2 regions of the Micromonospora sp. U56 genome follow, and region 1 is predicted to be linked to the other one. Evidence: riboswitches for the same ligand, from Rfam matches in the RefSeq annotation. Region 1 holds a riboswitch; the other holds the start of a gene.
The links. A riboswitch is a leader RNA that binds a small molecule or an ion and turns the genes downstream of it on or off. The one in region 1 is predicted to bind cobalamin.
Positions count from the first base shown of each region.

Region 2: another riboswitch for cobalamin. It lies ahead of cobN (cobaltochelatase subunit CobN); the one in region 1 lies ahead of KBX37_RS02780 (ribonucleoside-diphosphate reductase subunit alpha).

Region 1 covers NZ_JAGPYL010000003.1:101,747-116,576, forward strand. The annotation lists gene KBX37_RS02735 (BTAD domain-containing putative transcriptional regulator) at 1-1,879, shown strand, start outside; gene KBX37_RS02740 (class II fumarate hydratase) at 1,915-3,324, shown strand; partial or broken gene KBX37_RS34120 (hypothetical protein) at 3,434-3,679, opposite strand; gene KBX37_RS02745 (TadE/TadG family type IV pilus assembly protein) at 4,088-4,507, shown strand; gene KBX37_RS02750 (TadE/TadG family type IV pilus assembly protein) at 4,504-4,980, shown strand; gene KBX37_RS02755 (hypothetical protein) at 4,977-5,396, shown strand; gene KBX37_RS02760 (LysM peptidoglycan-binding domain-containing protein) at 5,412-6,575, shown strand; gene KBX37_RS02765 (Rieske 2Fe-2S domain-containing protein) at 6,811-7,650, opposite strand; gene KBX37_RS02770 (hypothetical protein) at 7,733-8,839, opposite strand; gene KBX37_RS02775 (SigE family RNA polymerase sigma factor) at 8,839-9,354, opposite strand; cobalamin riboswitch at 9,565-9,711, shown strand; gene KBX37_RS02780 (ribonucleoside-diphosphate reductase subunit alpha) at 9,866-12,226, shown strand; gene KBX37_RS02785 (ribonucleotide-diphosphate reductase subunit beta) at 12,229-13,224, shown strand; gene KBX37_RS02790 (DNA glycosylase AlkZ-like family protein) at 13,238-14,308, shown strand; gene bluB (5,6-dimethylbenzimidazole synthase) at 14,369-14,830, opposite strand, start outside.
Region 2 covers NZ_JAGPYL010000110.1:1,286-16,115, reverse strand. The annotation lists gene KBX37_RS27105 (DUF3153 domain-containing protein) at 1-505, opposite strand, end outside; gene KBX37_RS27100 (Rrf2 family transcriptional regulator) at 819-1,298, shown strand; gene KBX37_RS27095 (cupin domain-containing protein) at 1,327-1,803, shown strand; partial or broken gene KBX37_RS27090 (RNA pyrophosphohydrolase) at 1,860-1,988, shown strand; gene KBX37_RS27085 (FAD-dependent oxidoreductase) at 2,114-3,274, opposite strand; gene KBX37_RS27080 (TetR/AcrR family transcriptional regulator) at 3,343-3,972, shown strand; gene KBX37_RS27075 (AraC family transcriptional regulator) at 4,074-5,012, opposite strand; gene KBX37_RS27070 (NAD(P)H-binding protein) at 5,094-5,915, shown strand; gene KBX37_RS27065 (aromatic acid exporter family protein) at 5,963-7,084, shown strand; gene KBX37_RS27060 (MFS transporter) at 7,180-8,391, shown strand; gene KBX37_RS27055 (aldo/keto reductase) at 8,472-9,368, shown strand; gene KBX37_RS27050 (hypothetical protein) at 9,461-9,796, shown strand; gene KBX37_RS34885 (hypothetical protein) at 9,801-10,046, opposite strand; partial or broken gene KBX37_RS36090 (hypothetical protein) at 10,097-10,495, opposite strand; cobalamin riboswitch at 10,623-10,752, shown strand; gene cobN (cobaltochelatase subunit CobN) at 11,086-14,781, shown strand; partial or broken gene KBX37_RS27035 (ATP-binding protein) at 14,778-14,830, shown strand, end outside.

The DNA of each region.
Region 1 (14,830 bases):
GGCCGGCCGGCAGGCCCTGGTGGTGCTGGACAACGCCGCCGGTGCCGACCAGGTGGCGCCGCTGCTGCCCACCGGCCCGGACTGCCTGGTGCTGATCACCAGCCGCCGCCGGCTGGTCGGCCTGGACGAGGGACGGCCCTCGTCCCTGCCGGTCCTCGACCCGGACGAGGGCATCGAACTGCTCGGCCGGGTGGCCGGCCAGGAGCGGGTGGCCGCCGAACCGCAGGCGGCGGCCGAGGTGGTGCGCCGCTGCGGATACCTGCCGCTGGCGATCCGGCTGGCCGGCGCGCGGTTGGCGCACCGGCCCCGCTGGCGGGTCGCCGACCTGGCCGAGCGGCTGGTCACCGGGGGCGGCCCGCTGGCCGAGCTGGCCGCCGGGCATCGCTCGGTGGGGCAGGCGTTCGCCCTGTCGTACGCCCAGGTGTCGCCGGCGGCCCAGCGGTTGTTCCGGCTGCTCGGCCTGCACCCCGGCGTACGGTTCGACAACCGGGTCGCCGCCGCCCTCGCCGAGCTGCCGCTGCCCGAGACGCAGGACCTGCTCGACGAGCTGGTCGACTCGCACCTGGCCGAGGAGGTGGAGCCGGGCCGGTACCGGCTGCACGACCTGATCCGCGAGTACGCCCGGCTGCTGCTCGCCGAGACGGACCGGGCCGTCGAGCGCCGGGAGGCCCTCGCCCGCCTGCTCGATCACCACCTGCACGTGGCGGTGGCGATCGCGTGGACGGTGGAGGCGGCCGGCAGCCGCCCCACCCTGCCGGCCGTCACGCCGACCCGGCCCGATCTGGTGGCCGCCTGCGCGGCAGGGGGGCGGGCCTGGTTCGAGGAGAACCTGGCCGCGCTCACCGCCCTGGTCCGGCTGGCCGAGGAGGAGGGCTTCCCGGCGCGGTGCTGGCAGCTGGCCCGGGCCTGCTGGCGGCCGAACTTCGACGGCGGGCACCTCGACGAGCTGATCGAGACCCACACGATCGGCCTCCGGGTCGCCGAGCACCTCGGCGACGAGGTGGCCATCGCCATGATGTTGAACTACCTCTCCTCGGCGTACTACCGCCTGGCCCGTTTCCCCGAGGCGATCCGGTTGATGGAGGTGGCGCTGGACCTGCGCCGCCGGCTCGGGCTGCGCGGCGAGGTGCTCAGCACGCTGTGGAACCTCGGCGCCTCGTACGCGGGCAACGGTGAGTACCGGCAGGGCAAGGCGAAGTTCGACGAGGCACTCGCCCTGATCACCGGCCTGAACGACGCGGCCGAGCTGACGAACCTGCAGAACAACCTCTGCCTGGCCCTGCTCGGCTGGGGCCGGTACGAGGAGGCGCTGCACACCGCCCGGCTGCACCTCCTACTGGCCCGCCAGACGCAGGACATCCGGCAGACCTCGCACGCCGTCGGGCATCTCGGCATGATCCGGCACCGGATGGGCGACCTGGCACCCGCCCGCCGACTCCTGCGGGTCGCGCTGCACCTCAAGCGCCAGACCGGCAACCGGTACGGCGAGGGGGAGGTGCGCAACGAGATCGGCGTGATGGAGCGGGAGGCCGGGCGGCCGGAGCGGGCCGCGGCCCTGCACCGGGAGGCGCTGGTGGCGATGATGGAGGTGGGCGACCGGATCGGCCAGTGCGCGTCGCGCAACCTGCTGGCCCGGGCGATCCTCGACCAGGGCGACGTCTCCAGCGCGCTGGACCTGCACCGCCGGGTGCTCACCGACGCCACCCGGCTGGGTGCCCGCTACGAGCAGGCGCGGGCGCTCGACGGCATCGCGCGCTGCCTGCGGGCCACCGACCCGGCCGCCGCCCGCTCGCACTGGATGCGGGCGCTGGCGCTGTTCCGCCAGGTCGAGTCGCCGGACCAGCACGAGGTCGGCCGGCTGCTGGCGGAGCTGGACTGAGCGATCATCTGCGAGTCGGCGGTGGGCGCGGCAGGATGGTACGCGTGACGACTCCAGAGGCAGCGGGTTACCGGATCGAACGCGACTCGATGGGCGAGGTGGAGGTGCCCGCCGAGGCGCTGTGGCGGGCGCAGACCCAGCGCGCGGTGCAGAACTTCCCGATCTCGGGGCGCGGGATCGAGCCGGCCCAGATCAAGGCCCTGGCCCAGATCAAGGGTGCCGCCGCGCAGGTCAACGGGGAGCTGGGCGTGATCGGCGCGGACGTGGCCGCCGCGATCGCCGCCGCCGCCGCGCACGTGGCCGACGGCGGGTACGACGACCAGTTCCCGATCGACGTGTTCCAGACCGGCTCGGGCACGTCGTCCAACATGAACACCAACGAGGTGATCGCCACCCTGGCCGGCCGCGAGCTGGGCCGGGACGTGCACCCGAACGACGACGTCAACGCCTCGCAGTCCAGCAACGACGTCTTCCCGTCCTCCATCCACCTGGCCGCCACCCAGGCCGTGGTCGAGGACCTGCTGCCCGCGTTGAAGCATCTGGCCGGTGCGCTGGAGGAGAAGGCGGCGGAGTTCGAGACGGTGGTCAAGGCGGGCCGTACGCACCTGATGGACGCCACGCCGGTCACCCTCGGGCAGGAGTTCGGCGGGTACGCCGCGCAGGTCCGCTACGGCGTGGAACGGCTGGAGGGGGCGCTGCCCCGGCTGGCCGAGCTGCCGCTGGGCGGCACCGCCGTGGGCACCGGCATCAACACCCCGCTCGGCTTCGCCGCGAAGGTGATCGAGAAGCTGCGCGCCTCCACCGGCCTGCCGCTGACCGAGGCGCGCAACCACTTCGAGGCGCAGGGCGCCCGGGACGCGCTGGTGGAGACCTCCGGGCAACTGCGTACCGTCGCCGTCGGGCTCTACAAGATGGCCAACGACATTCGCTGGATGGGCTCCGGCCCCCGCGCCGGCCTGCGCGAGCTGCGCATCCCCGACCTCCAGCCCGGCTCGTCGATCATGCCCGGCAAGGTGAACCCGGTGGTCGCCGAGGCGATGCGGCAGGTCTGCGCGCAGGTGATCGGCAACGACGCGACGGTCGCCTTCGCCGGCTCGCAGGGCGACTTCGAGCTGAACGTGATGCTCCCGGTGATGGGCCGCAACCTGCTGGAGTCGATCCGGCTGCTGGCCGCGTCGAGCCGGCTCTTCGCCGACCGGCTGGTGGTCGGCCTGGTCGCGGACGCCGAGGTCTGCCTGGCGTACGCGGAGGGGTCGCCGTCGATCGTCACCCCGCTCAACCGCCACCTCGGGTACGACGAGGCCGCCTCGATCGCCAAGGAGGCGCTGGCGAAGCAGATCTCGATCCGCGAGGTGGTGATCGCACGGGGCCACGTGGACTCCGGCAAGCTCAGCGAGACCCAGCTCGACGAGGCCCTCGACCTCCTCCGCATGACCCACCCCTGACGCCCGATCGCGGCCCCGTTTGCGGTGTGTTGCGATGTCCGGGCGGTGGGACACCGCGACACGCCGCAAAACGGAGTGGATCATCGTTCTTCCGGCGTCGCCTGGCACGGGGGACCCAGGCGAGGAACCGCCCGAAGAGGGTCGCCGGGTCCGGTCCGTCGTGCGGGTGGAGTCGGTACAGGTCAGCGGCCGCGTCGTGCAGCACCGCGCAGAGGTGGACGCTGAGCCCGACCCGGTCGTGGGCGTACTCGGCGATGAGGGCGAGCCGGGCCGTCGCGCAGGGCCACGGCGCGGCGCAGGTCCGGCAGATCCAGAGCGGACGCAGCGGCAGATGCGGGTGGGCCGCGCTCACCACGGGCCGTGGCCGGGCCGCCCGGACGACCCCGGGGTGTGCCGCCGGGACGACGCGGAGATGTGCCGCCGGGACGACGTTGGCGTGAGCCGGCCGGCCGGGTCCGGTGCCGGCCCCTCCGTCGGCAGAGGCGTGCGCGAGGACCAGGGTTGCCAGGCGGACCGGGGCATGTGGACTCCCTACGAGGCTGAAACGGCTGCGTCGTCTCCCCCGGTCGGGGGGCCCCCCCCGCCCGGGCCGGGGGGGGGGCCGGGCCGTCCGCACCCCGGACCGGCGACCCGGACCGCGCGCGCCGTCCCGGCCCCGGACACCGCCGGGCCGGGCTACACGATTCGATCCGGCCACGCCGCAGAGTCTGACCAGGCCACCCGGCCCGGCCGGGCCGGCCGGAACGGCGCGGCCGGTCGGGCCGTGCCGCTCGCCGTGCGGGCCGTGCGGCGACGCCTCGCCGCCGGGGGTACGGACCGGGGCGCGAACCCGGTCGAGCTGGCCGTCGTGATGCCGGCGGTGCTGGTGCTGCTCTTCGCCTCGGTCCAGGTGGCCGCCTGGTTCGTCGCCCGGTCCACCGCGCTGAACGCCGCGCAGAGCGGGGTGAACGCGCAGCGGGTGCTCCAGGCGCCGGACGGGGCGGGCGAGGCCCGGGCCACCCGGTTCCTCGGCGCGGCCGGTGACTGGCTCGTCGGCTGGGACAGCCCGGGGCCGACCTGCGTCACCGGGGCCACCGAGGTCACCTGCACGGTCACCGGCCGGTCCCTGTCGGTCATCCCGGGCGTCAGCTTCCGGGTCCGGCAGACCGCGCACGGCACCGTCGAGCGCTGGACGAACCCGTGAGCGCCGCCGCGGACGGCCGCGCCCGGGGCTCGGTCTCCATCGAGGTGGCCGTGCTCGCCCCGGCGTTCATCGCGCTGATCGTGCTGGCCGGGGTCACCGGGCGCACCGCGATCGCCGACGAGGCGGTGGAGGCGGCCGCGCACGACGCCGCCCGGGCCGCCTCGATCTCCCGGGACGCCGGCACCGCCCGCGACGCGGCCCGCGACGCCGTCCGCCGCCAGCTCGACTGGCGGCGCCTGAACTGCGCCGGCGCGCCCCGGATGACCCTCGGCGGCTCGGTGCGCGGCCGGTCGACCAGCTTCGACGCGGCGTACCGCAGCCCGGCCGGGCAACCGGCGAGCGTGACCGTCTCGGTGACCTGCGTGGTGTCCCACCGCGACCTGCGGCTGCCGGCGCTGCCCGGGATGCCGCTGCGCACCACCGCCTCGGCGACCTTCACCTCCCCGCTGGACCGCTACCGGAGCCGGGGATGACGGGCCGCGACGAGGGACGGGTGAGCCTGTTCCTGGCCGTCGCGATGACCGGCGTGCTCGCGGTCATCGGCGTCGCGTACGACGGCGCCGGCCAGCTCCGGTCGTTGCAACGCGCCGACAACCTCGCCGCCGAGGCGGCCCGCAGCGGCGGCCAGGCCGTCGACCGGGCTCGCGCGATCGAGGGCGGCCCGAAGGAGATCGACGAGGGCGACGCGCGGGCGGCCGTCCGCGACTACCTCTCGGCGGCGGGCGCGACCGGGCACTCGGTGAGCTTCCCCGTGGTCGGCGGCGAGAAGCAGATCCGGGTACGCGTCACCGTCACCTACCGCCGGCACCTGCTCGGCCTTTTCGGCATGGACGACACCGTCACCGTCTCGGGTGAGGCCACTGCGCGGGCGCTCACCGAGGCACCGTAGGAAGGGAAGGCCGCCATGACCGCACCGCGTGGCTCCGCCGTTCGGCGGACCGGCCAGCTGCTCACCGGGTTCGGGTCGCTGGTTGTCCTGGTCGCGCTGCTGGTGGGCGCGCCGGTGGCGCTGCTCGCCCTCGCCGGCAATCCCCTGCCCGACCAGCTACCCACCCTGTCGGCGGTCGGCACGGCGCTGACCAGCCGGGACGACGGTCGGTTGTTCCTGCGGGCGTTGGCCGTGGTCGGCTGGTTCGGCTGGGCGACGTTCGCCTTCTCCGTGCTGGTGGAGCTGGCGGCGCAGACGACGCGGCGGCCGGCGCCCCGGCTGCCCGGGATGAGCCGGCAGCAGCGGGCCGCGGCGGCCCTGGTCGGATCGGTCGCGCTGATCATCGCGGCGAGCCCGGCGGCCAGCGCGGCGGCGGCCATGACGTACCCGGCGACGGCCGGCACCGGGCTCCCGGCGACGGACGCGGCAGTGCCGGCGACGGGCGCGACGCTGGTCCTCGCGGCGCCGCCCGTCGGATCGACGGGGGCGGCTCCGGAGGGCGCCGGCGCCGAGGCTGTCCGGCCACAGCCGGCCCCGCCGGTGTACCGGGTCGCCAAGGGCGACTACCTGGGCGAGGTGGCGGAACGCTACCTGGACGACTTCGACCGCTACCAGGAGCTGGCCCGGCTCAACCGGCTGCCCGACGCCGACCGGATCCGGCCGGGCCAGCTGATCAAGCTGCCGGCGCGGGCGGAGGACGGCGGCGCACGCACGCACGCGACCGGCCGGCTGGTGGCCGGGCAGGCGACGCCCCGTAAGCCGTCGCCGCATCCGCCGGCCGCGTCCCCGGGTTCGCCGAAGGGGTCCCCCGGCGGCATCGGGTCGCCGGTCCCCGACGAGCAGGCCGGGCCGGGTACTCCGGGCGGTCAGGTCGGACCGGGCGGGACCGGCGCGACGCCGGGACAGCCGGTACCCCGGACGATGCCGCCGCAGGCGGAGCGGCCGGCGGGGGCACCCCCGGCGATGGCGGCCGGGGCCTCGCGGGCCACCGACGACGACGGGATGAACCGGCCGCTGGCGGTCTCCGCCGTGCTCGCCGTGGCCAGCATCGTCGGCGCGCAGATCGGCGCGGTGCTCGGGCTGCGCCGCCGCCCGGCCCGGGCCGTCGCGGCCGCCCGCGCTCGCCACCGCCGCGACTGACCAGGGGTACGCGCACCGGGCGCAGGACGAGGCGAGCCGCCGCCCGGCTTGCCCGCCGCCTCGGGCCGCGCCCACCAACAGTGGGCCGGCGTGATCTGCGGCGCTCGCGACTGGAACCGGCAGGTCCCTGGCCCGGCCCACGGTGCCCTGCCGTGCCCGCAATCCCGACGGGCCGACGGGCCGACGGGCCGCCTGGCCCGGGCCAACGCGGCCCGGCCAAGTGCCCGGTGGGAGGTCAGGGCAGCTTGGTCTGGAGGATTCCGTCGACCACCCGGGTCGGCAGGAGCTGCTGGTCGTTCGCGGCGGGGCCGTGCACGACCTCGCCGCCGTTGAGCCGGAACGTCGAGCCGTGCCAGGGGCAGACCACGCAGGCGTGGCCCTCGATCTCCTGCACCTCGCCCTCGCCGAGCGGGCCGCTCTGGTGCGGGCAGCGTTCCAGCATCACAGTGACGTCGTCGCCGTGCCGGTAGAGGATCACCGAGACGTCGTCCACCTCGCGGGTGATCAGCTCGCGCTGCGGAAGCGTCGCCAGGTCGGCGATGGCCTTCCACTCGTCGGTCATCCGGTGCAGCTCGGAGATGCTCTGGTTGACCTGCGCACCCTGCTTGTACGCCAGGTGCCCGCCGATGTACGCCCCGGTGCTGGCCGCGGTCAGCCCCAGGTACGCCAGGGCGCGCCCCATGCCGTGCCGGCCGCGCATCCGGGCGGCAAGCGAACTGGCGTAGAACACCAGCGCGACGGAGTTGGAGGCGGCGTGCACCAGCCCGACGCGGCGCTGGTCCCGGGCCAGGGCGGCCCAGTCGTTCAGCCCGGCGACGGCGGCCGGGAGGGCGCTCACCGTACCCAGCCCGACCAGGGTGGTCGCGGCCCGGCGCTGACCGGGCAGCAGGTCCAGCACGGCGGCGCTGATCCACGCGCCCACCGGCACCTGCACCATCGCCGGGTGCAGCGGATGGCCCAGCCAGACGCCGTGCAGCAGGTCACGGACCCGCTGCCCACGCAGGGTCGACTGGACGGCCCGCTGGAGCCGGTCGCCGACCGGGTCCAGCGCGGCGTTCTGCTCGATCTTGTTCATCAGGGCTCGCACGTTCCCCGACTTCCCGGCAGCTGCGGTCGCAAACCGGGCGGCGGGGACGAATTCCGCTGCCCGGTCGAAATCAGCGCCAGTCGTGGGCCTCCGGGTGGAAGGTGGCGCTGCGGAAGAGGGCGTCCAGGTTGCCGCCGAGCTTGCGCAGGGTGGCCTTGTCGTGCGCGGTCATTTCCACGTACAGACCCTGGACTCCGTAGACCTGGAGGCTCGCGCCGCCGTCCAGGGAGGACGTGCGGCGGGCGGGATGGCCGTCGATGCGGGAGGTGGGATCGCCGATGACCGCACCGTCGCCGGTCACCGACTTGCGGGGCAGCATCAGTACGACCAGCGGCCAGTCCCCGTACTTCGTCCGCTTGCCGGCGCCGTAGGACAGCTCGACGTCCCAACGGTCGTTCGCCCTCCTGGTCACCAGGTACGCCATCGGCTTCAGGCCGGCCGGGGGCGTGGCGAAGCGCACCGGCAGCCGGATCGGCCGGTCCACGGCGTAGCGGAGGTCGAGGGCGATCCGCCGGGTGACGGCGCGCGGGTCGCCGGCACTCTCGGGGATGTGCCGCACAATCACCTCGGCCCAGGCGCCCGGGGCGTATTCCCAGCGCAGCGCGGCGGACCGGGGCTCGGCGGCGGCGGCGTTCGCGTTCCATCGGGCAGCCCGGCCGTTGACCGGCTCGGCCGGCTCCAGGCCCGCGGAGCCCGCCCGGCCGGCGGCCACGGCGAAGTCCCGGTCGATGCCGAGCGTGATGTCCCGGCCGGCAGCAACGAGCCGCAGTTCGGCCGCGGGCGCGTCCTTGACGGGCCGGGGTGACGTCTGCGGCGCCGAGGCGGTCAGCGCGAGCTGGTCGGTCCCGGTCCGGACGGTCCGGTCGGTCATGACGGGAGGCACCCAACCGAACTCGGCGTACTGCCGGGCGGGGTCGAAGGCGGCCGGGGCGGTCGCCGGCATCGCGGCGGTCGGGGACGGCGTGAGCGCGGGGGCGACCGGCGTCGGCCGGTCCGCCCGGCCGACCAGCGCCGGGGCTGCGGCCAGGACCGCGACCACCGCGAGCCCGGCGGTGGCCGTCGCGGCGATCCGCCGCCGCCGCACCTGCCGGCGCCCGTCGCGTACGGCCCGGTGCAGGTCCACGGCGGACGGCGGGAGCGGTACGTCCCGCAGCGGCGCCAGCAGCTTCTCCTCCATCACTTCCCCTCTCCGGTGATCGCGTAGGCGCCCGTGCCGAGCAGCCGGCGCAGGCTGGCCAGGCCGTGCGAGGTCTGGCTCTTGACCGTGCCGGCGGTGCAGCCCTGGGTGGCGGCCACCTCGTCCACCGGCCGGTCGTGCAGGAAGCGGAGCACCAGCACGGCTCGCTGCCGGGGCGGCACCTGGGCGAGCGCGGCGTGCAGCAGCTCCCGGTCCTCCACCGCGTCGCCGGTCGGGGCGGGCGCCGGCTCGGGTGGCGTGTCGACCAGGCGGACCCGGGACCAGAGCCGGCGCTTCTCGTCGAGGAAGACCCGGACCAGCACGGTACGCGCGTACGCGTCGACGTTGTCCGCCTCGCGGGCCCGCCGCCAGCCGACGTAGAGCCGGGTGACGGCGGTCTGGACCAGATCGTCGCCACGGTGCGCGTCCCCGGTCAGGTGGCAGGCGATCCGGCGCAGCGCCGGCAGCCGCGACGTGACGTACTCGACGTACTCCTGTTCCAGGTCCGCCCGCATCCACCCACCCCGTCCATGAACATTCACCCCGCTGACGGGGTCGGGCACCGTCCAGGTTGTACGCGGCGCAGATTTTCCCGCCGACGCGACACGCCCACAGCATATGGTGTGTTGGCTTTTTGCGACCCACTACATCTAGGATCACTTTTACTGCTGGTGCGACCCCCCCAAGGGTCCGCCAGGCGTCGACGTCGGCCAGGCGTCGCGCCGAACAGGGAACCCGGTGCGAATCCGGGACTGCCCCGCAGCGGTGAGCGGGAACGACCGCCGTCACGAGCACTGGGCCCGACGGGGCCCGGGAAGCGACGGCCAGTAGGCGAACGCGCCGGACGCGTCTGCCCGCGAGTCCGAAGACCTGCCAGTAGGGCGTGCCCACCGGGCACGCGGACCACCTCGGGGCCTCGTGGGAGGGCCGTCGAGCCGTACGGAGCACCGCCGGCACACCGACCGGTGGCGATCCGGCGTGCCGTCGTGCCCTCCCGCGGTCCACACCGACCACCCAGGAGAGCACGTGACGGCGTCATCCACCATCGCCCCACCCCCGGTCGGGGCACTGCGGGACCTGCTGCACCGACACCATCACGACCTGCCCGACACCGACCCGGAGCGGATCCTCGCCCTGGTCTCCTCGGGGCGCACCGCCGGCGCGGACACCGACGAGCTGACCCGGCTGGCCATCGCGGCGGCGGCCGGGCTCACCGCCGAGGAGCCCGGGTACGCCCGGCTGGCCGCCCGCCTGCTCGCCGGGCGGATCGCCGACGAGACCACCGGCCAGGGCATCGACAGCTTCAGCGACAGTGTCGCCGCCGCGTACGCCGAGGGCCTGCTGGACCCGGGCTTCGCCGGCTTCGTCGCGACGCACGCCGCCACCCTCGACGCCCTGGTCGACCGCGCCGGCGACGACGCCTTCGAATACTTCGGACTGCGCACCCTGCACGACCGCTACCTGCTGCGCCACCCGCGCAGCCGGGCGGTGCTGGAACGGCCGCAGCACTTCTGGCTGCGGGTCGCCACCGGCCTGTCGGACACGGTGGAGCAGGCCGGCGAGCTGTACCGGCTGATGTCCCGGCTGGCCTACCTGCCCAGCTCGCCGACGCTGTTCAACGCCGGCGCCCGGCACCAGCAGCTCTCCTCCTGCTTCCTGGTCGACTCGCCCCGGGACGAGCTGGACTCGATCTACGACCGCTACACGCAGGTGGCGAGGCTGTCCAAGTTCGCCGGTGGGATCGGCATCTCGTGGTCCCGGGTGCGCTCGCGGGGGTCGCTGATCCGGGGCACCAACGGCCGCTCCAACGGCATCGTGCCCTGGCTGCGCACCCTCGACGCCAGCGTCGCGGCGGTCAACCAGGGCGGCCGGCGCAAGGGCGCGGCCTGCGTCTACCTGGACACCTGGCACGCCGACATCGAGGAGTTTCTGGAGCTGAAGGACAACACCGGCGACGAGGCCCGGCGTACGCACAACCTGAACCTGGCCAACTGGGTGCCGGACGAGTTCATGCGCCGGGTCGAGGCGGACGCCGACTGGTCGCTGTTCGACCCGAAGGAGGTGCCGGAGCTGGTCGACCTGTGGGGCGCGGAGTTCGACACCGCGTACCGGGCGGCGGAGGCCGCCGGCAAGGCGGTCCGGACGCTGCCGGCCCGCACCCTGTACGGCCGGATGATGCGCACCCTGGCGCAGACCGGCAACGGCTGGATGACGTTCAAGGACGCGGCGAACCGCACCTGCAACCAGGTCGGCGCGGGTGGCGGCGTGGTGCACCACTCCAACCTCTGCACCGAGATCCTGGAGGTGACCAGCGACGACGAGACGGCCGTCTGCACGCTCGGCTCGGTCAACCTGGCCGCCCACCTGGTCGACGGTGGCGTGGACTTCGCCACGCTCGCCACGACGGTCCGGCTGGCCGTCGGGGCGCTGGACCGGGCGATCGACCGGAACTGGTTCCCCACCGAGCAGGCGGCCACCGCGCACCGCCGGTGGCGGCCGCTGGGGCTGGGCGTGATGGGGCTGGCCGACGTCTTCGCCGCGCTGCGGCTGCCGTTCGACTCGCCGGAGGCGTTGGCGCTGTCCACCCGGATCGCCGAGGAGGTCGCCCTGGCCGCGTACGACGCCTCCGCCGACCTGGCGGCGGAGCGCGGCGCGCATCCGGCGTACCCGCTGACCCGGGCGGCCGGCGGGGTGCTGCACCCGGACCACTGGGCGGACGCCCGGCCCACCAGGCCGCAGGCGTGGGCGGCGCTGCGGGAGAAGGTGGCCCGGCACGGGCTGCGCAACTCGCTGCTGGTGGCGATCGCGCCGACGGCCACCATCGCCTCGATCGCCGGCTGCGCCGAGTGCGTCGAGCCGCTGGTCTCCAACGTCTTCAAGCGGGAGACCCTCTCCGGGGAGTTCCTCCAGGTCAACCGGCATCTGGTCGCCGACCTGAAGCGGCTGGGCCGGTGGACCCCGCAGACCCGGGACGCGATCAAGCGGGCGGACGGCTCGGTGCAGGAACTGGACCTGCCGCCGGAGCTGAAGGCGCTGCACCGCACCGCCTGGGAGCTGCCGCAGAAGGCGCTGATCGACCTGGCCGCCGCCCGCGCCCCGTACGTGGACCAGTCACAGTCGCTCAACCTGTTCCAGGCCAGCCCGACCATCGGCCGGCTCTCCTCGATGTACGCGTACGCCTGGCGGGCCGGGCTGAAGACCACCTACTACCTGCGGTCCCGTCCGGCGACCCGGATCGCGCAGACCACGGTCGCCGCCGCGCCGGCCGCCGCACCCGTGCCCTCGCCACGACCGGCGGCGCCGGCCCTGCTCACCTTGTCCGTCGGCGAGAGCGACGCGGTCGCCTGCTCGCTGGAGAACCCCGAGATCTGCGAGGCCTGCCAGTGACGATGCTGCTCGACCCCGGCATGGACCTGACCCTGCGACCGATGCGCTACCCGGACTTCTACGAGCGGTTCCGGGCCGCCATCCGCAACACCTGGACGGTGGAGGAGGTGGACCTGGCCTCCGACGTACCCGATCTGACGACGCTCTCCGCCGGCGAGCGGCACCTGGTCCACCGCCTGGTGGCGTTCTTCGCCACCGGCGACTCGATCGTGGCGAACAACCTGGTGCTCAACCTCTACCAGCACGTCAACGCGCCCGAGGCCCGCCTCTACCTCTCCCGCCAGCTCTACGAGGAGGCGGTGCACGTCCAGTTCTACCTGACGCTGCTCGACACCTACCTGCCCGACCACGACGAGCGGGTGAAGGCGTTCGCCGCGGTCGAGCACATCCCGTCGATCCGCGACAAGGCCGAGTTCTGCTTCCGCTGGATCGACTCGATCGGCAGCCTGCACCGGCTGGAGAGCCGGGCGGACCGGCGGGCGTTCCTGCTCAACCTGATCTGCTTCGCGGCCTGCGTGGAGGGGCTGTTCTTCTACGGCGCCTTCGCCTACGTCTACTGGCTGCGCTCGCGCGGGCTGCTCTCGGGGCTGGCCACCGGCACCAACTGGGTGTTCCGCGACGAGTCGATGCACATGGAGTTCGCCTTCTCGGTGGTCGACACCGTCCGCGCCGAGGAGCCGTCGCTGTTCGACGAGGCGATGGCGGATGAGGTGCGGACCATGCTGGACGAGGCGGTGACGGCCGAGCTGGCCTTCGCCCGGGACCTCTGCGGGGACGGCCTGCCGGGCATGAACACCGCCGACATGCGCCGCTACCTGGAGTACGTGGCGGACGCCCGGCTCGCCCGGCTCGGCCTGCCGCCCGCGTACGGGTCGACGAACCCGTTCCCGTTCATGGAGTTGCAGGACGTGCAGGAGCTGACCAACTTCTTCGAGCGGCGGGTGTCCGCGTACCAGGTGGCGGTCGGCGGTGAGGTCAGCCTGGACGACGAGTTCTGAGTAGCCTCGCCTGATGCGGTTTCATCGAATCGATCGTCGTGAGGCCCGGCGCATCGCCGTCCGGGCCCAGCTGCTCGACGCGCACCGGCCGACGGACCTCTTGACGGTCCTGGACCGGTTGTCGTTCCTGCAGTTGGACCCGACGGCGGCGGTGGCGCCCAGCGCCGACCTGGTGGCGTGGACCCGGCTCGGCGCCGGGTACGCGCCGGCCCACCTGCGGCAGGCGGTGGAGCGTGACCGCACCGCGTTCGAGCAGTTCCAGCACCTGGCGATGGTGCGACCAATGGCGGACCTCGGGCTCCACCTCGCCGAGATGGCCACGTGTCCGGAGGATCCGCGGCGGCGCGCCTGGCTGAAAGCCAACGACTCCTTCCGCCGCGACGTGCTCGATCTGCTGCGCGCCTCCGGCCCGCTGCTGTCCCGCGAGGTGCCGGACACCAGCGTGGCGCCCTGGCCGTCGACCGGCTGGACGAACAACCGCAACGTCACACAGATGCTGGAGCTCCTCGCCGCCCGCGGCGAGATCGCCATCGCCGACCGGGTCGGCCGGCAACGTCGGTGGGACCTGGCCGAGCGGGTCTACCCGGCCGGCACGCTGGCCGTCCCGGCCGACGAGGCCCGGCGGATGCGCGACGAGCGGCGGTTGCGCTCGCTGGGCATCGCGCGGGCGTCGGTCGTCGGGGAGGCCGGTGAGCCGGCGCAGGTCGAGGGCACCTCCGGCAGCTGGCGGGTCGACCCGGCGGCCCTCGGCCAGCCGTTCGCCGGCCGTACCGCGCTGCTGTCGCCCTTCGACCGGCTGGTCCACGACCGGAAGCGGGCCCGGGAGCTCTTCCACTTCGAGTACGTCCTGGAGATGTACCTGCCGAAGGCGAAGCGCCGCTGGGGCTACTTCGCGCTGCCCGTGCTGCACCACGACCGGCTCGTCGGCAAGGTGGACGCCACGGCCGACCACCGGTCCGGGGTCCTGCGGGTGCACGCCATCCACCAGGACGTCCCGTTCGACCCCGCCGTCACCGCGGCGGTGGACGCCGAGCTGGCGGCGCTGGCCTCCTGGCTCGGCCTGTCCACGGTCAGCGTGGCGTGAAGAGTTGTCGTCGCTGGGACGACCACAACTCTTCACACAGTTCGCAACCGCGGCGACGGGTCAGTGGCCGCCCGTCCAGCGGTCGGTGTGCAGGGCCTCGGCCAGCGGGCGCTTCTGCCGCCAGCCGTGCCGGGCCAGGTCGGGCACCTGTTCCAGGTGCGTCACCGGCCCGACGCAGAGCCAGGCCACCGGCCGGATGCCGGTGGGAATGCCCAGCAGGTCGGCCAGGAACGGCTCCCGGTAGAAGGAGACCCAGCCGACGCCGAGGCCCTCGGCGGTGGCGGCCAGCCAGAGATTCTGGATGGCCAGGCAGACCGAGTAGAGGCCGGCGTCGGCGATGGCGTGCCGGCCCAGCACGGCCGGGCCGCCCCGCGACGGGTCGTAGGTCACCACGATCGACAGGGTCGACTCCAGCACACCGTCGATCTTGATGCGGGCGAACCGTGCCGCCGCCTCGTCGGAGAGGGTGGCCGCGAAGGTGTCCCGTTCCGTCCGGACGTGCTCGTGGAAGCGGCGGCGCAG
Region 2 (14,830 bases), on a different contig from region 1:
GGCCGATGCGCGTGCCGTTGGTGTCGATCACCCGACCGGGAAAGGTCAGGGAAATCTCGAACGACATCAACTGCATGAACCTCGCCTGGTTCAACGGATCCTGTTCGGCCACCTTCCCGCCGTATTTCTTCGGATCGAGCGGGAGGCTGAACCGGTAGAGATCGTCCTCCCGGACCAGTTTCACGCTCTCGCTGGTGAAATCCTTCAGCGGAGTGTGGTGGTAGGTGATCAGGGAACCGTAGAAGCCTTCATTCTCGTAGACCCGCTCCTCGCCCTTCGGCAACGTGGGGATGTTCTGCCGGAGTTCGGCGAAGCCGACCTGGACGGTCCTGTTGTCGGTGGTCAGGAACCGTTTGTCGGCGGTCAGCAGCAGTTGCCCGTCGATCGTGTCGTCGGCGTTGACGGTCAGGCCGATGTTCAGCTGCATGCACCCGGTGAGCACCGCCACCAGGGCGAGACACACCGCGAGGCGGAATGCCCTGCCGCGGTCGAGTCTCGCATTCATGCCAGCAGTGTGTGTGATCGCCCTCACTATCCGCAGTCAGCGATCAGTCACAACGGTGTCACCGATCTTACCGGCCCCTTGTCCCTTTCGGCTGACGCCGGAAATGGGCGCGATCGATATTCTGGAGGGTTGGCCGGACGCAATTTCGACGCTCCGCCCCGGGGAGGGCGGTGACGGAATTCGGCCAGGGTGGACGGTGCCCGCGACGAGCCGCCGAGCGACGGGCCGGCCCGACGGCGGGCCGGCATCGGCGCCCGGCTGTGCGGAAGGCTTGCCGAGCGAATACTGGACATCTAGTATCCAGAATATGAAGATGGCCGAGGGCGTCGAGTGGGCGCTGCACAGCTGCCTCAACATGACCTGGCTGGAGCCGGGGCGGGCGGTGTCGGCCGCCCGGCTGGCCGCGTTCTACGGGCTGCCCACGGCGTACCTCAACAAGCAGTTGCAGGCCCTGGTGCGGGCCGGGATCCTCCGGTCCGTCTCCGGCCCGCGCGGCGGGTTCCGACTGGCCCGCGCCCCCGAGGAGATCACCCTGCTCGACGTGGTGACCGCCATCGAGGGGGCGGAGGAGGCGTTCCGTTGCGCGCAGATCCTCCGCCAGGGGCCGGGGGGTCGCGCCGATGTCGACTACCGGCAGGCCTGCCTGATCTCCCAGGCGATGCGCCGCGCCGACCTGGCCTGGCGGCGGGAGTTGGCCGGGCAGACCCTCGCGCAGCTGCGGAAGGCGGTCGGCGACCGCTACCCGGACACCCCGCGGAACACCCGTGAGCGCCTCGTCGCGCCCCCGTCCTGAGCATCGTCCCCATCAGAAGGCGAGCATCATGACCACGGCACCCCTGCATGTCCGCGCCGACGACGCCACCGTCCTCGCCGACGGCCCGACCAGCCTGATCACCCTGCTCGGTGATGCCGGCGAGACCGGCGGCGCGCTCACCGCCAACCGGGCCACCTTGCACACCGGCTCGCCTGGCGCCCCACCGCACCTGCACACCCGCGCCGCCGAGACGTTCTTCGTCCTCGACGGGGTCCTCGACGTGCTGGTGGCCGACGAGATCCGCACCCTGCGCCGCGGCGACTTCCTGCTCGTCCCCGCGCACACCCCGCACGCCTTCGCCCCGGCCCGCGGCGAGTCCGCCGACGTGCTGGTGGTCTTCACCCCCGGCATCGACCGGTTCGACTACTACCGGCTCCTCGAGCGGGTGTACCGGGGCGAGGCCGATCCGGCCGAGATCGCCGCCAGCGGACAGCGCTACGACAACCACTACGTCGACAGTCCGCTGTGGCGCGACCGCCCCTGACCGCGCCGCCCGCCGGGCCCGGCCACCGTGGCGGGCCCGGCGACCAGGCTGACCGGGTGCGTCTCGTCGCCTGCGTGCTGCTCGTCGACCCGACCGGCCGGCTGCTGTCGCGGCTACGCGACGGGCACGCCCCGTACCATCCGCAGGTCTGGGGGCTGCCGGGCGGGCGCGGGGAACCGGGGGAGACGGCCGTGTCGACGTGCTGACCCGCTTCCTGGCCTCGCCCGAATACGCCGGCCTGGCCGCCGCCGGTCGCTGACCGCCGGGTCGGTCGAGGCCGCCGGGTCGGTCGAGGCCGGGGCCGGTCCGCTCAGTCGCGTGGCGGGTGCCAGTCGGCGTACCGGGCCGCCTGGCGCAGCGTGACGCGGGACGGGGTGAGCCGGATCAGGGTGTCGCGGCGCGTGACCGCCACCGGGTGGCGCAGCTGCTGGCCGACGCGGCCGGCGCGGGCCGAGGCCCGGGCCACCGCCTGGCTGCGCGGGCGGCGCTCCCGGTCGTAGCGGGCGAGCGCGGCGTCGAGGTGTGCCGGCCCGCCGGCGCAGGCCGCGCCGAGGGTGACCGCGTCCTCGATCGCCTGGCAGGCGCCCTGACCGAGGAACGGGGTCATCGCGTGCGCCGCGTCGCCCAGCAGTGCCACCCGACCGCGCACGTAGGACGGCAGTGGCGTGCCCAGGTGGTGCAGGTCGTGCCGCAGCACCTGCTCGGGCCGGGTGGCGGCGAGCAGCGCCGGGACGGGGTCGTGCCAGTCGCCGAAGCGCTCCCGCACGGCGGCCAGCTCGTCGGGGGCCCGCCCGCCGGGTGGGGCGGTCACCGCGGCGTACCAGTAGGCCTGGTCGGCGCCGAGCGGGACCATGCCGAACTCGGCGCCCGGGCCCCAGCTCACCGCGGTCGGCAGCGGGTCGTCCCAGCGGATCGCCGCCCGCCACGCCGTCGTCCCGCTGTACGTGGGCCCGGGGTGCTCCGGCCAGAGCCGGGACCGCACGGCCGAGCGCAGCCCGTCGGCGCCCACCACCAGGTCGGCGGCGAGTTCGGCGGGCTCTCCGCGCCAGCGGTGCCGCACCCGGGCGCCGTCCGGGCCGGTCGTCACGTCGACCACCTCGGCGTCGGTGCGCAGCGCGGCCGCCGGCAGGGCGTCGCGCAGGACGCCGTGCAGCCTGCCCCGGTGGGCCCCGAGCGCAGTGGTGCCGAGCTGCCGGGTCAGGTCGGCGCCGTCGACCCGGGACAACCAGCGCCCGCTTCGGGTGCGCAGCCCGCCGGGGGCCTCGGCCCGGCCGTGCGCGCGGACGGCCGCGCCGACGCCGAGCGCGTCCAGCCCCCGCAGCGCGTTGGACATCAGGGTCAGCCCGGCGCCCACCTCGCCCAGTTCCGGCGCGCGTTCGAGCACGGTGATCCGCCAGCCCGCCCGGTGCAGGGCGAGGGCGGCGGCCAGGCCACCGATCCCGCCGCCGACCACCACCGCGTGTCCGTCCATCCCGACCGCCCTTTCTACAACTGTAGAAGTTCATACTACAGCTGTAGAACACCGACGAGGAGGCCCGGATGAACGCTCGGTCCGCGCGGGTGGCGGCGTTGGCCGACGCGGCGATCGCGCTGCTCGCCGAGGGCGGGATGCGGGCGCTGACCCACCGGGCCGTCGACGCCCGGGCCGGGGTGCCGGTCGGCACCACGTCGGCGTACCTGCGGACCCGGCAGGCGCTGATCGAGGCGGTGGTACGCCGCCTGGTCGACCTGGACCGGGCCGACCTGATGGACCGCGAACTGCCCACCGACGCGCCGCCCCCCGGGCCGCCGCCGCGGCTCACCCCGACCGACCTCGACCACCTCGCGGTGGCCACGGCGCAGGTGCTGGACCGCTGGCTCACCGTCGGACGGGACCGCAGCCTCGCCCGCTACGCCTGCCTGCTGGAGGCCGTGCACCGACCCGAGCTGCGGCCGATCCTGGCGCACGGCACCGTGCTGCGCGAGCAGGCCCGGGCGCTGCTGGCCGGCGCCGGCGCGGCGGACCCGCGGCGGCAGGGCGACCAGTTCGTCGCCTTCGTCGACGGGCTGCTCTTCGACCGCCTCGTCGGCGCCGGTGCGCTCAGCGCGCCGCCGCCCGGCAGCCCGGAGAGCCGCGAGGACCTGCGCTCCGCCGTCCGCGCCCTGCTCCGCGCCTTCACCGGCGTCTGACCTCTCCGACCCGGCCGGGTCTCCGGTCCTCGGCAGGCCGTGATCGCCTGACGGTCGGGTCGCCAATCCTCGGTGGAGCGACGGCCCGGCGGTGAGTTCGGTCAGGCGACCGGGGTGCGGGTGCGGTGGTCGCGGGGGCTGATGCCGCGTACCCGACGAAAGGCGGTGCTCAGCGCGAACGGGCTGCCGTAGCCGACTCGGCGGGCGACCGCGCCGAGGGTGGCGTCCGGTTCGCGCAGCAGGTCCGCCGCGAGGCTCAGCCGCCAGCCGGTCAGGTAGGCCATCGGCGGCTCGCCGACCAGCTCGGTGAAGCGGCGGGCCAGCGCGGCCCGGGACACCCCGACCTCGGCGGCCAACGACGCCACCGTCCAGGGGCGCGCCGGATCGTCGCGCAGCAGGCGCAGGGCCGGTCCGACCACCGGGTCGGCCGCCGCCGCGTACCAGGAAGGGGTGGCGCCGGGCCGGTCGAACCAGGTCCGCAGCACGGCGATCAGCAGCAGGTCGAGCAGCCGGTCGAGGACGGCCTCCTGGCCGGGGGAGTCCCGCACCACCTCGTCGGCGAGCAGCCCGACCAGCGGGCTGTGCCACTCGTCGGCCCGGACCACCAGCAGCGCGGGCAGCGCGGCGAGCAGCCGCCGGTTGACCTCGCCCGGCAACTGGTACGTCCCGGTCAGCAGCGCCGTGCTGCCCGGTGTGCCGGTACCCCAGGTCCGCACCCCCGCCGCCGGGGTGGTGGTCAACGGCTCGCCGCGCAGCGTGGTGCACCGCTGGCCGGGGTGGATGACCACCTGCGGCGCGGTGGCCGGGTCGTCGGCGACGGTGTACGCGTCCGGGCCGCGTAGCACCGCCACGTCCCCGGGGTGCAGCAGCTCGGCGGAGCTGTCGTCGGGCACCACCCAGGCGGTGCCGCGCACCACGGCCACCACGGTCAGCGGCGCGCGGTCCTCGATTCGCAGCGCGAACGGCGGGTCCAGCAGCGAGCGGAGCAGGAACGCCCCCCGGGCGCGAGGGCCGTCGAGCAGGCCGGTCAGGAGATCCACGGTGGCGAGCGTAGACGCCCGCGTATGCCCACACGACGGCGAACCATTCAGCGTCTCACCGCCGATCGGTTGACTGTCCCCATGACGGAACACCTGACGACACTCGTCCTCGGCGGCACCGGCAAGACCGGTCGACGGGTCGCGCGGCGCCTCACCACGCTCGGCGTACCCACCCGGATCGGCTCCCGCGCCGGCACCCCGCCCTTCGACTGGACCGACCGGGACACCTGGGTGCCGGCGCTGCGCGGCGTCGGCGCCGTCTACCTCGCGTACCAGCCGGACCTGGCCGCGCCCGGCGCGGTCGCGACGGTCGGCGACCTCGCCCGGCTCGCCGTCGCGCACGGCGTGCGGCGGCTGGTGCTGCTCTCCGGGCGGGGCGAGCCCGAGGCGGCCGAGGCCGAGCGGGCCGTCGCGGCGAGCGGGCTCGACCCCACCGTGCTGCGGGCCAGCTGGTTCGCGCAGAACTTCAGCGAGGGACACCTGGTGCAGCCGCTGCGCGCCGGCGTGCTCGCGCTGCCCGTCGGCGACGTGCCGGAGCCGTTCGTCGACGCCGACGACATCGCCGAGGTCGCCGTCGCCGCGCTCACCTCCGACCGGCACGCCGGCGCCACGTACGAGCTGACCGGCCCCCGACTGCTCACCTTCGCTCAGGCGGTCGACGAGATCGCCGCAGCGGCCGGCCGTCCGGTGCGCTTCGTGCCGGTCACCAGCGCCGCGTACGCGGCCGAGCTGACCGCCGCGGGTGTCCCGGCGCCGGAGGTGGCGCTGCTGACGTACCTGTTCACCGAGGTCCTCGACGGCCGCAACGCCCGGCTGGCCGACGGGGTGCAGCGGGTGCTCGGCCGGCCGCCGCGCGACTTCCGGGCGTACGCGGCGGAGGCGGCCGGGGCCTGGCGACCCTGACCCGCCGGCCCGGCTACGGTGGGCCCGAACGCGGCGAGGAGGCGGCGATGGTCCGGTGGGGCTGGTTCCGGGAAGCCGCCGGGCGGCTGCGGCAGGGCTGGCTGCCGGTGGTCGAGACGACCCTGGCCGCGACGGTGGCGTGGATCCTGGCCACCCGGCTGGTCGGCCACCCGCAGCCGTTCTTCGCCCCCGCCGCCGCGCTGATCGTGCTCGGCCAGGCCCGGGGCCAGCGGGTCCGCCGGGCGGTCGAGGTGCTGCTCGGGGTCGCCGCCGGCGTCCTCGTCGCCGACCTGGTGGTGCAGGCGCTCGGACCGCGCACCAGCTGGACGGTGTTCACCGTCATCCTGCTCACCATCGCGCTCGCGGTGGCGGTCGGGGCGAGCACGGTCGCCGTGGTGCAGGCCGCGGTCTCCGCCCTCTACCTGGTGGTGGTCTCGCCACCGACCGAGTCGCTGGTGCCGTTCCGGTTCGTCGACGCGCTCATCGGCGGCGGGGTGGCGGTGGTGGCCAGCCAGCTGATCGACGCCCGGCGGCCGCTCGCCCCGCTGGTCGCCGAGTTCCGCCGCACCTACCAGGGGATGGCCGAGGTGCTGGCGGAGGTCGCCGCGGCCCTCGACGCCCGGGACGAGCCCGCCGCGCTGGCCGCCCTGGACCGGGCCCGCCACCTCGACGCCGCGGTGGAGCGGCTGCGCACCGCGGTGCTCGCCGCCGGCGAGGCGGTCCGGCTCAACGTCCGGCGCCGGCGGCACATCGGCCGGCTGCGCACCGTCGACGCCACGGTCGGCCAGCTCGACTACGCGGTCCGCAACGTGCGGGTCCTCGCCCGGGCCGGCGTGACGTTCAACCGGCTGCCCACCCCGGTGCCGCCCGAGCTCGGCGCGGCCCTGCGGGACCTGGCCGAGGCGGTCCGGGCGGCGGGCGAGGCGCTCGCCGCCGACCTCGACGGCGCGGAGGAGGCCGGCGACCGGCACGCGGCCCGCGCCGAGGCCGCCGGCCGGGCCGCGGTCGGCGTCGCCGGGCGGCTCTTCACCCACGGCCAGACCCTGCCGCTGGCGATGATCGTCGGGCAGGTCCGGGCCACCGCCATCGACCTGCTGCGGGGCGTACGGGCCGACGACGCGGCGGTGCTGGCCCGGGTCGACGAGGCGCTCGGGCTGCCCGCGCTCTGACCAGCATGTGGTAAGGAGCGCATCTGGCTTGTGGTCGTGACGAAACCGGTGTGTGATCAACGGCGAGACGCCGTACCACCGGAAGGACGCAAGCCGTGAGCCCACTCGTCACCGCGCCGAGCCCCGCCGTACCCCGGCAGGTGCTGGCCGCCCGCACCGGCGTCGCGGTGGTCTTCGCCCTCAACGGCCTCGCCGTGGCGTCCTGGTTCTCCCGGGTCCCCGCGGTCCGCGAGGCGCTCGGGCTCAGCGCCGGCCGGCTCGGCCTGCTGCTGCTGGCCATGTCCGGTGGCGCGGTGCTCGCCCTGACCACCGCCGGGCTGGTCACCCAGCGCCTCGGCGCGGCCCGCACGGTGGTGGCGTCCACCGTGCTGGTGGCGGTCGGGATGGCCGGCGTCGGGGTGGCCGCGGGGGTGGCTGGCTCGCTGCCCGCCGTGGCGGTCGCCCTGTTCGCCCTCGGCTACGGCTCCGGCACCTGCGACGTGGCGATGAACGTCGAGGGCGCCGCCGTCGAGAAGCGGCTGGGGCGCACCATCCTGCCCCGCTTCCACGCCGCCTGGAGCCTCGGCTCGGTGGCCGGCGCGGGCATCGGCGCGGGGGCCGCCCGCGTCGGGCTGCCGATCGGCGTGCACCTGGCGGTGCTGGCGGTGGTCGTGCTCGGCGGCACCGTCCTCGGCGCCCGGGCCTTCCTGGCCGCCCAGCCGGCACCGGACACCGCCGCCACCCGGCGCGGTGGCCTGCTCGCCGCCTGGCGGGAGCCGCGCACCCTGCTGCTCGGCCTGCTGGTGCTGGTGATGGCGTTCGCCGAGGGCAGCGCGAACGACTGGCTCGCGGTCGCCTTCGTCGACGGGTACGACACGAGTGAGGCCGTCGGCGCCGCCGTCTTCGCGGTCTTCGTCACCGGCATGACCATCGGGCGGACCGCCGGCACCGTCGCCCTCGACCGCTGGGGGCGGGTGCCCGTCCTGTTCGCCACCATCCTGCTCGCCGCCTTCGGCGCGGCGGTGGCGGTGCTGGCCGGCTCCGGGCCGGTCGCGATCGCCGGGGTGGCGCTCTGGGGGCTCGGCGCCTCGCTGGGCTTCCCGGTGGGGATGAGCGCCGCCGCCGACGACGAGGAGCGGGCGCCGGCGCGGGTCAGTGTGGTCGCGGTGCTGGGCTACACGTCGTTCCTCGCCGGGCCGCCCCTGCTCGGCCTGCTCGGCGACCGGGTCGGCATCCTGCACGCGCTGCTGGTGGTGCCGCTGCTGCTGCTGCCCACCCTGGCGCTGGTGCCGGTGACCCGGCCGCCGGCGCACCCCGCCAGCACATAGAACCTAACAGCGGCCGCCCCCGGGCGGTATCGGGTGCGCGGCCGACTGCGCAGCTCAGCCGTGCTGGCTAGGGTCGCCGGATGCCTACCGAAGAGATCACCGCCGCCGCCGCGGGCAACTGGACCCTGGGCGACCGCGCCGTGCGCCGGATGGGGTTCGGCTCGATGCGGACCACCGTCGACCCCGACCCGGACCGCGCGGTGCGGGTGCTGCGCCGCGCCGTCGAGCTGGGCGTGAACCACCTCGACACCGCCGCCTTCTACGTCTCGCCCGGCGGCACCCTGAACGTCGGCACCGGCCCCGCCCGGTACGCCACCGAGCTGATCCGCGCCGCGCTCGCCCCGTACCCGGAGGACCTGGTGATCGCCACCAAGGTCGGCTTCTCCTACGACCCGGCGACCGGCCTGCGCGAGGAGGCCACGCCGGCCCAGCTGCGCGCCCAGGTCGAGGAGAACCTGCGCCGGCTGGGCCGCGACCACCTCGACGTGGTGAACCTGCGGATCGTGAAGCGCCCCGGGCGGGACTCGGTGGCGGAGTCCTTCGGCGCGCTGGCCGAGCTGCGCGACGCCGGGCTGATCCGGCACCTCGGCCTGTCCAACGTCCGCCTGGACCACCTCGACGAGGCGCAGGCCATCGCCCCGGTGGTCTGCGTGCAGAACAGCTACGCCGTCGACAACCGGGGCGACCAGGACGCGCTGCTGCGCGAGTGCGGGGCGCGCGGGGTGGCGTACGTGCCGTTCTTCGCCCTCGCCGGCGTCCGGCGGGAGGCGGGCGCGGCGGCCGAGCACACCGCCGCCGTCCACGAGATCGCGCGGGCCCACGGCGCCACCCCGCACCAGGTACGCCTCGCCTGGACCCTGCACCAGGGGCCGCACGTGCTGGCCATCCCCGGCACCGGCGACGAGGCGCACCTGATCCAGAACGTCGCGGCCGGCGCGCTGCGGCTCTCCGCCGAGGAGCTGGCCGCGCTCGACTGAGCACGCCCGGTCAGCTCCCGCTCACCGGCCTCGCAGCCGACTGTCAGGTGACGGTGCTCCACTGGAGGGACGCCGACGAGAGGAGCGGGCAGATGGGCTGGTTCAGCCGGCGGTCCCGGGCCGCCGTCCCCACCCCGACCAAGCTCGACCGGGAGGCCACCCGCGAGGACCTGGCCGCGCTGGAGGAGTTCGTGACGAGCCGGCAGGGCGTGGAGTTCTACCTGGAGCCGGAGACCACCGCCACGGACACCACGGTGGTGGCGATCGCCCACGACGGCGAGTGGATCCGCCGCCGGACCGGCTCGCCGCAGGTGGCGGCGAAGCTGGCCGGCCGGCACGCCGTGCCGCTCTACGAGGCGGCGAGGACCGGCTACCCGGAGCGGATGCGGGTCTGGAACCGGGCCCACCCGGAACGCCGGATGCGCTGACCGCTCACCCCTCGACGGCGGCGCGGGCCTCGTCGAGGGTCATCGGGTCGGCGTGCCTGGAGACGTACCAGTGGTAGTGGTCGTCGAGCAGCCTGCGCACCAGCGCCAGGTCGGGGCCGTCCCCGTCCTGGCGCAGGTGCATCGGGGGCGGGTAGAAGCAGTCGCCGAGCAGCAGCACCGCCGAGTCGGGCACCAGCACCACGGTCGAGTCGGCGGCGTGCCGGCCGCCGACGTGACGCAGGCGCCCCACACGTGGTCCCAGTGGTGGTGGGTGTAGACCAGCCAGCGCGGCTCGGGCAGCCCCGCCGCCGTCAGGGCGGCGCGGATCTTCCGGGCGTGGCCGGGGCTGTGGCCGACGTCGACCAGCACGCCGCCGCGCTCGTCGGTGATCAACGCCACGCTCGGTTGGATGGTGCCCGGGTCGGGATCGCCCGGGTGGAGCCAGACCCGGCCGGCGAGGTGGTGGAACGCGGGCTCGGCGATGGCTGGGTCCCTTTTCGATCGACCGTCGACGCTCGGCCGTCGGGACCGATCGTAGGCGACCAGTCCCCGGCCGGTGGCCCCGCCGTCGGCGCTGACCGGCGGAAACCTGCCCACACCGTCCCCTTTGCTCTGCAGCCGCCCGGGCAACGGTGAAGCACTCCCGGTGTCGCCTCCGGGGCAGCAGAGCAAAGGGTGTGCGGCATCGAGGGCGGACATTGTCCGGACCGGCCGCCGCGGCGGCGCCGATCGTCCGTCCTCGATGGGCTGCTGACCGTGGCGTGGCCCCGGGCGGCGTTGACCCGGTGCCGAGGAATGTGGCAGCATTCGCGGCCTGACGGCAGTGAAGGAAGCCGGTGCGATTCCGGCGCGGTCCCGCCACTGTCACCGGGGAGCGATCCCCCCTCGCGCGTCACGGCCGTGTTCCTGCGGTTGGAAGGCCGGGGGAGAGCGTTGATCCGGAAGCCAGGATACTTCGGCCGTCGGGATGACCCCAGGGCGTGGACACCCGAGGAGGACCCGATGACGCGCAGCGTCCCCACCGTCGACGAGTTCCATCGTACCCGTTCCGGGCGCGGTGCCGCGCCCCTGCCCGGCCGTGCCGTCGCGCCGGCCGACCGCCCGGACGCCCCGTGGGGCGCCCGCGCACCGCGTTCCGCCGTTCACCGCTGACCGCCGCACCGTGCCGCCCACCGGTTCATCGCCGGTGATCCGCCCGGCGGCCCGTCGTACCCGCTGAACCGCGCCCGTCCCCTCGCCTCGCCCGACCGGCCCCGCGCCGGTCCGGGCGTCACTCTCCGGAGCCGTCCGTGCGCATCCTGCTGCTCTCCACCGCCGACACCGACCTGCTCGCGGCCCGCGCCAGCGGCGCCGGCTACCGGCTGGCCAACCCCGCCCGGGTCGCCGCCGACGCCGTGCCGGCGCTGCTCGACGGCGTCGACCTCGCCGTCGTACGCCTGCTCGGCGGCCGGCAGGCGTGGCCGGACGGGCTGGCCGCCGTGCTCGCCTCCGGCGTGCCCACGGTCGTGCTCGGCGGCGAGGCGGTGCCCGACGCGGAGCTGATGGCCGCCTCCACGGTGGCCTCCGGAGTGGCCACCCAGGCGCTGTCCTACCTGGTCGAGGGGGGTCCGGCGAACCTGGCCGAGCTGGCCCGGTTCCTCTCCGACACGGTGCTGCTCACCGGCGAGGGCTTCGACCCGCCCGCGCCCACCCCGGCGTACGGGGTGCACGGCGAGCGGGCCGCCGCGGCGTCGACGGCGGCCGGAGCGGCCACGGCGACCCGCCCCACCGTCGGGATCGTCTTCTACCGGGCGCACGCCCTCGCCGGGAACACCGGCTTCGTCGACGTCCTCGCCGACGCGGTCGAGGCGGCCGGCGGCGACCCGCTGCCGATCTTCTGCGGCTCGCTGCGCGGGCTCACCCCCGGCGACGGGCCGCTCGGCCTCTTCGCCCGCTGCGACGCCCTGGTCGTCACCGTGCTCGCCGCCGGCGGCGCCGTCGCCGCGGACGCCTCCGGCGGGGGCGACGAGGACGCCTGGGACGTCGGCGCGCTCGCCGCCCTCGACGTGCCGATCGTGCAGGCGCTCTGCCTCACCAGCACCCGCGAGCAGTGGGCCGGCAGCGACGCCGGACTCTCCCCGTTGGACGCCGCGATGCAGGTGGCCATCCCCGAGTTCGACGGGCGGATCGTCACCGTGCCGTTCTCGTTCAAGCGCATCGACGCCGACGGGCTCTCCGGCTACGCCGCCGACGCGGAGCGGGCCGCCCGGGTGGCCGGCATCGCCGTCCGCCAGGCCCGGCTGCGGCACGTGCCCCACGCCGACAAGCGCCTCGCCGTCGTACTCAGCTCGTACCCCACCAGGCACTCCCGGGTCGGCAACGCGGTCGGCCTGGACACCCCCGCCTCGGCGGTCCGGCTGCTCGCCGCCCTCGCCGCCGCCGGCTACGACCTCGGCGACCAGCCGGTCCCCACCGACGGGGACGCGCTGATCCACGCGCTGATCGCCGCCGGCGGGCACGACGTCGAGTGGCTCACCCCCGAGCAGCTCGCCGCCGCTGAGGCGCGGGTACCCGGGCAGACCTACCGGCGCTGGTTCGCGCGGGTGCCGGCGCCGCTGCGGGAGCGGATGCGCACCCACTGGGGCGAGCCGCCCGGCGAGCTGTACGCCGACGGCGGCGACCTGGTCCTGGCCGGGCTGCGCTTCGGCAACGTGGTGCTGATGATCCAGCCGCCGCGCGGCTTCGGCGAGAACCCGATCGCCATCTACCACGACCCCGACCTGCCGCCCAGCCACCACTACCTGGCCGCGTACCGCTGGCTGGCCGCGCCGGTGGCCGACGGCGGCTTCGGCGCCGACGCGGTGGTGCACCTCGGCAAGCACGGCACGCTGGAATGGCTGCCCGGCAAGGGGCTCGGGCTCGCCGCCGACTGCGCCCCCGACGCCGTCCTCGGCGACCTGCCGCTGGTCTACCCGTTCATCGTCAACGACCCCGGCGAGGGTACCCAGGCCAAGCGCCGGGCGCACGCCGTCGTCGTCGACCACCTCGTCCCGCCGATGGCCCGCGCCGAGACGTACGGTGACCTGGCCAAACTCGAGCAGCTCCTCGACGAGTACGCCACCGTCCAGGCGCTCGACCCGGCCAAGGTGCCGACCGTGCGGGCGCAGATCTGGGACCTCGTTCGGGCCGCCGAGCTGCACCACGACCTGCACACCGCGGACATGCCGGCCGCCGACGACTTCGACGACTTCGTGCTGCACCTCGACGGGTACCTCTGCGAGGTCAAGGACGTGCAGATCCGCGACGGGCTGCACATCCTCGCCGAGGCGCCCACCGGCGAGGCGCGGGTCAACCTCGTCCTCGCCGTGCTGCGCGCCCCCCAGGTCTGGGGCGGCACCCGCGCCCTGCCCGGCCTGCGCCAGGCGCTCGCCGCCGCGTACGGGCTGGACGAGCAGCACCTGCTCGCCGAGCCGGGCCGGCGGATCGCCGTGCCGGAGCCGCTGACCGAGGCGGCGGACGGGCCGGCCGCCACCGCCGCCGACGCCGTCGACCTGGTCGAGGCCCTGGCCCGCCGGCTGGTCGTCGGCATGGAGACCCTCGGCTGGGACGCCGACAAGGTCGACGCGGTGGTCGAGGAGGTCACCGGCCGGGCGATCGGCGACGCCGCCGAGGTGCTGCGCTTCGCCGCCCGCGAGGTGGTGCCCCGGCTGGCCCGGACCACCGACGAGATCGACCGGGTGCTCGGCGCGCTGGACGGTCGGTTCGTGCCGCCCGGCCCCTCCGGCTCACCCACCCGCGGCCTGGTCAACGTGCTGCCCACCGGCCGCAACTTCTACTCCGTCGACCCCAAGGCCATCCCGTCCCGCAACGCCTGGGACGTCGGGGTGGCCCTCGCCGACTCGCTGCTCGCCCGGCACCTCGCCGACACCGGCGGATACCCCCGCTCGGTGGGGCTCACCGTCTGGGGCACCAGCGCCATGCGTACCCAGGGCGACGACATCGCCGAGGTGCTGGCCCTGCTCGGCTGCCGGCCGACCTGGGACGACCGGTCCCGGCGGGTCACCGGCGTCGAGGTGGTGCCGCTGGCGGAGCTGGGCCGCCCCCGGGTGGACGTCACCGTCCGCATCTCCGGCTTCTTCCGCGACGCCTTCCCGCACGTCGTGGCGCTGCTCGACGACGCGGTACGCCGGGTCGCCGCTCTCGACGAGCCGGCCGGGGAGAACTACGTCCGGGCCCACGTCGACGCCGACCTCGCCGAACACGGCGACGAGCGACGGGCCACCGCCCGGATCTTCGGCTCCAAGCCGGGGGCGTACGGCGCGGGGCTGCTGCCGCTGATCGACGCCCGGAACTGGCGCACCGACGCCGACCTCGCCGAGGTGTACGCCGTCTGGGGCGGCTACGCCTACGGCCGGGACCTGGACGGGCGGGAGGCGCGCGCCGACATGGAACGCTCCTTCGCCCGCATCGCCGTCGCCGTCAAGAACCAGGACACCCGCGAACACGACATCGTGGACTCCGACGACTACTTCCAGTACCACGGCGGGATGGTGGCGATGGTCCGCCATCTCACCGGCGCCGCGCCGGCCGCGTACGTGGGCGATTCGGCGATGCCGCACGACGTCCGCACCCGCACCCTCGGCGAGGAGACCCGGCGGGTGTTCCGGGCCCGGGTGGTCAACCCGAAGTGGATCGCCGCGATGCGCCGGCACGGCTACAAGGGCGCGTTCGAGCTGGCCGCCACGGTGGACTACCTGTTCGGCTACGACGCCACCGCCGGCGTGGTCGACGACTGGATGTACGAGCACCTGGCCGCCGCGTACGTCTTCGAGGAGACCACCCGGGAGTTCCTGGAGCAGTCCAACCCGTGGGCGCTGCGCGGCATCACCGAGCGGCTGCTCGAGGCCGCCGACCGGGGCCTGTGGGCCGCGCCCGAACCGGCCACCCTCGACCGGCTCCGCGAGACGTACCTGGCCAGCGAGGGCGACTTGGAGGACCGGCAGTGAGCGCGAGGAGTGAGCCGGTTCTGCGAGCCCCGCAGTCGCGATCGAAGGA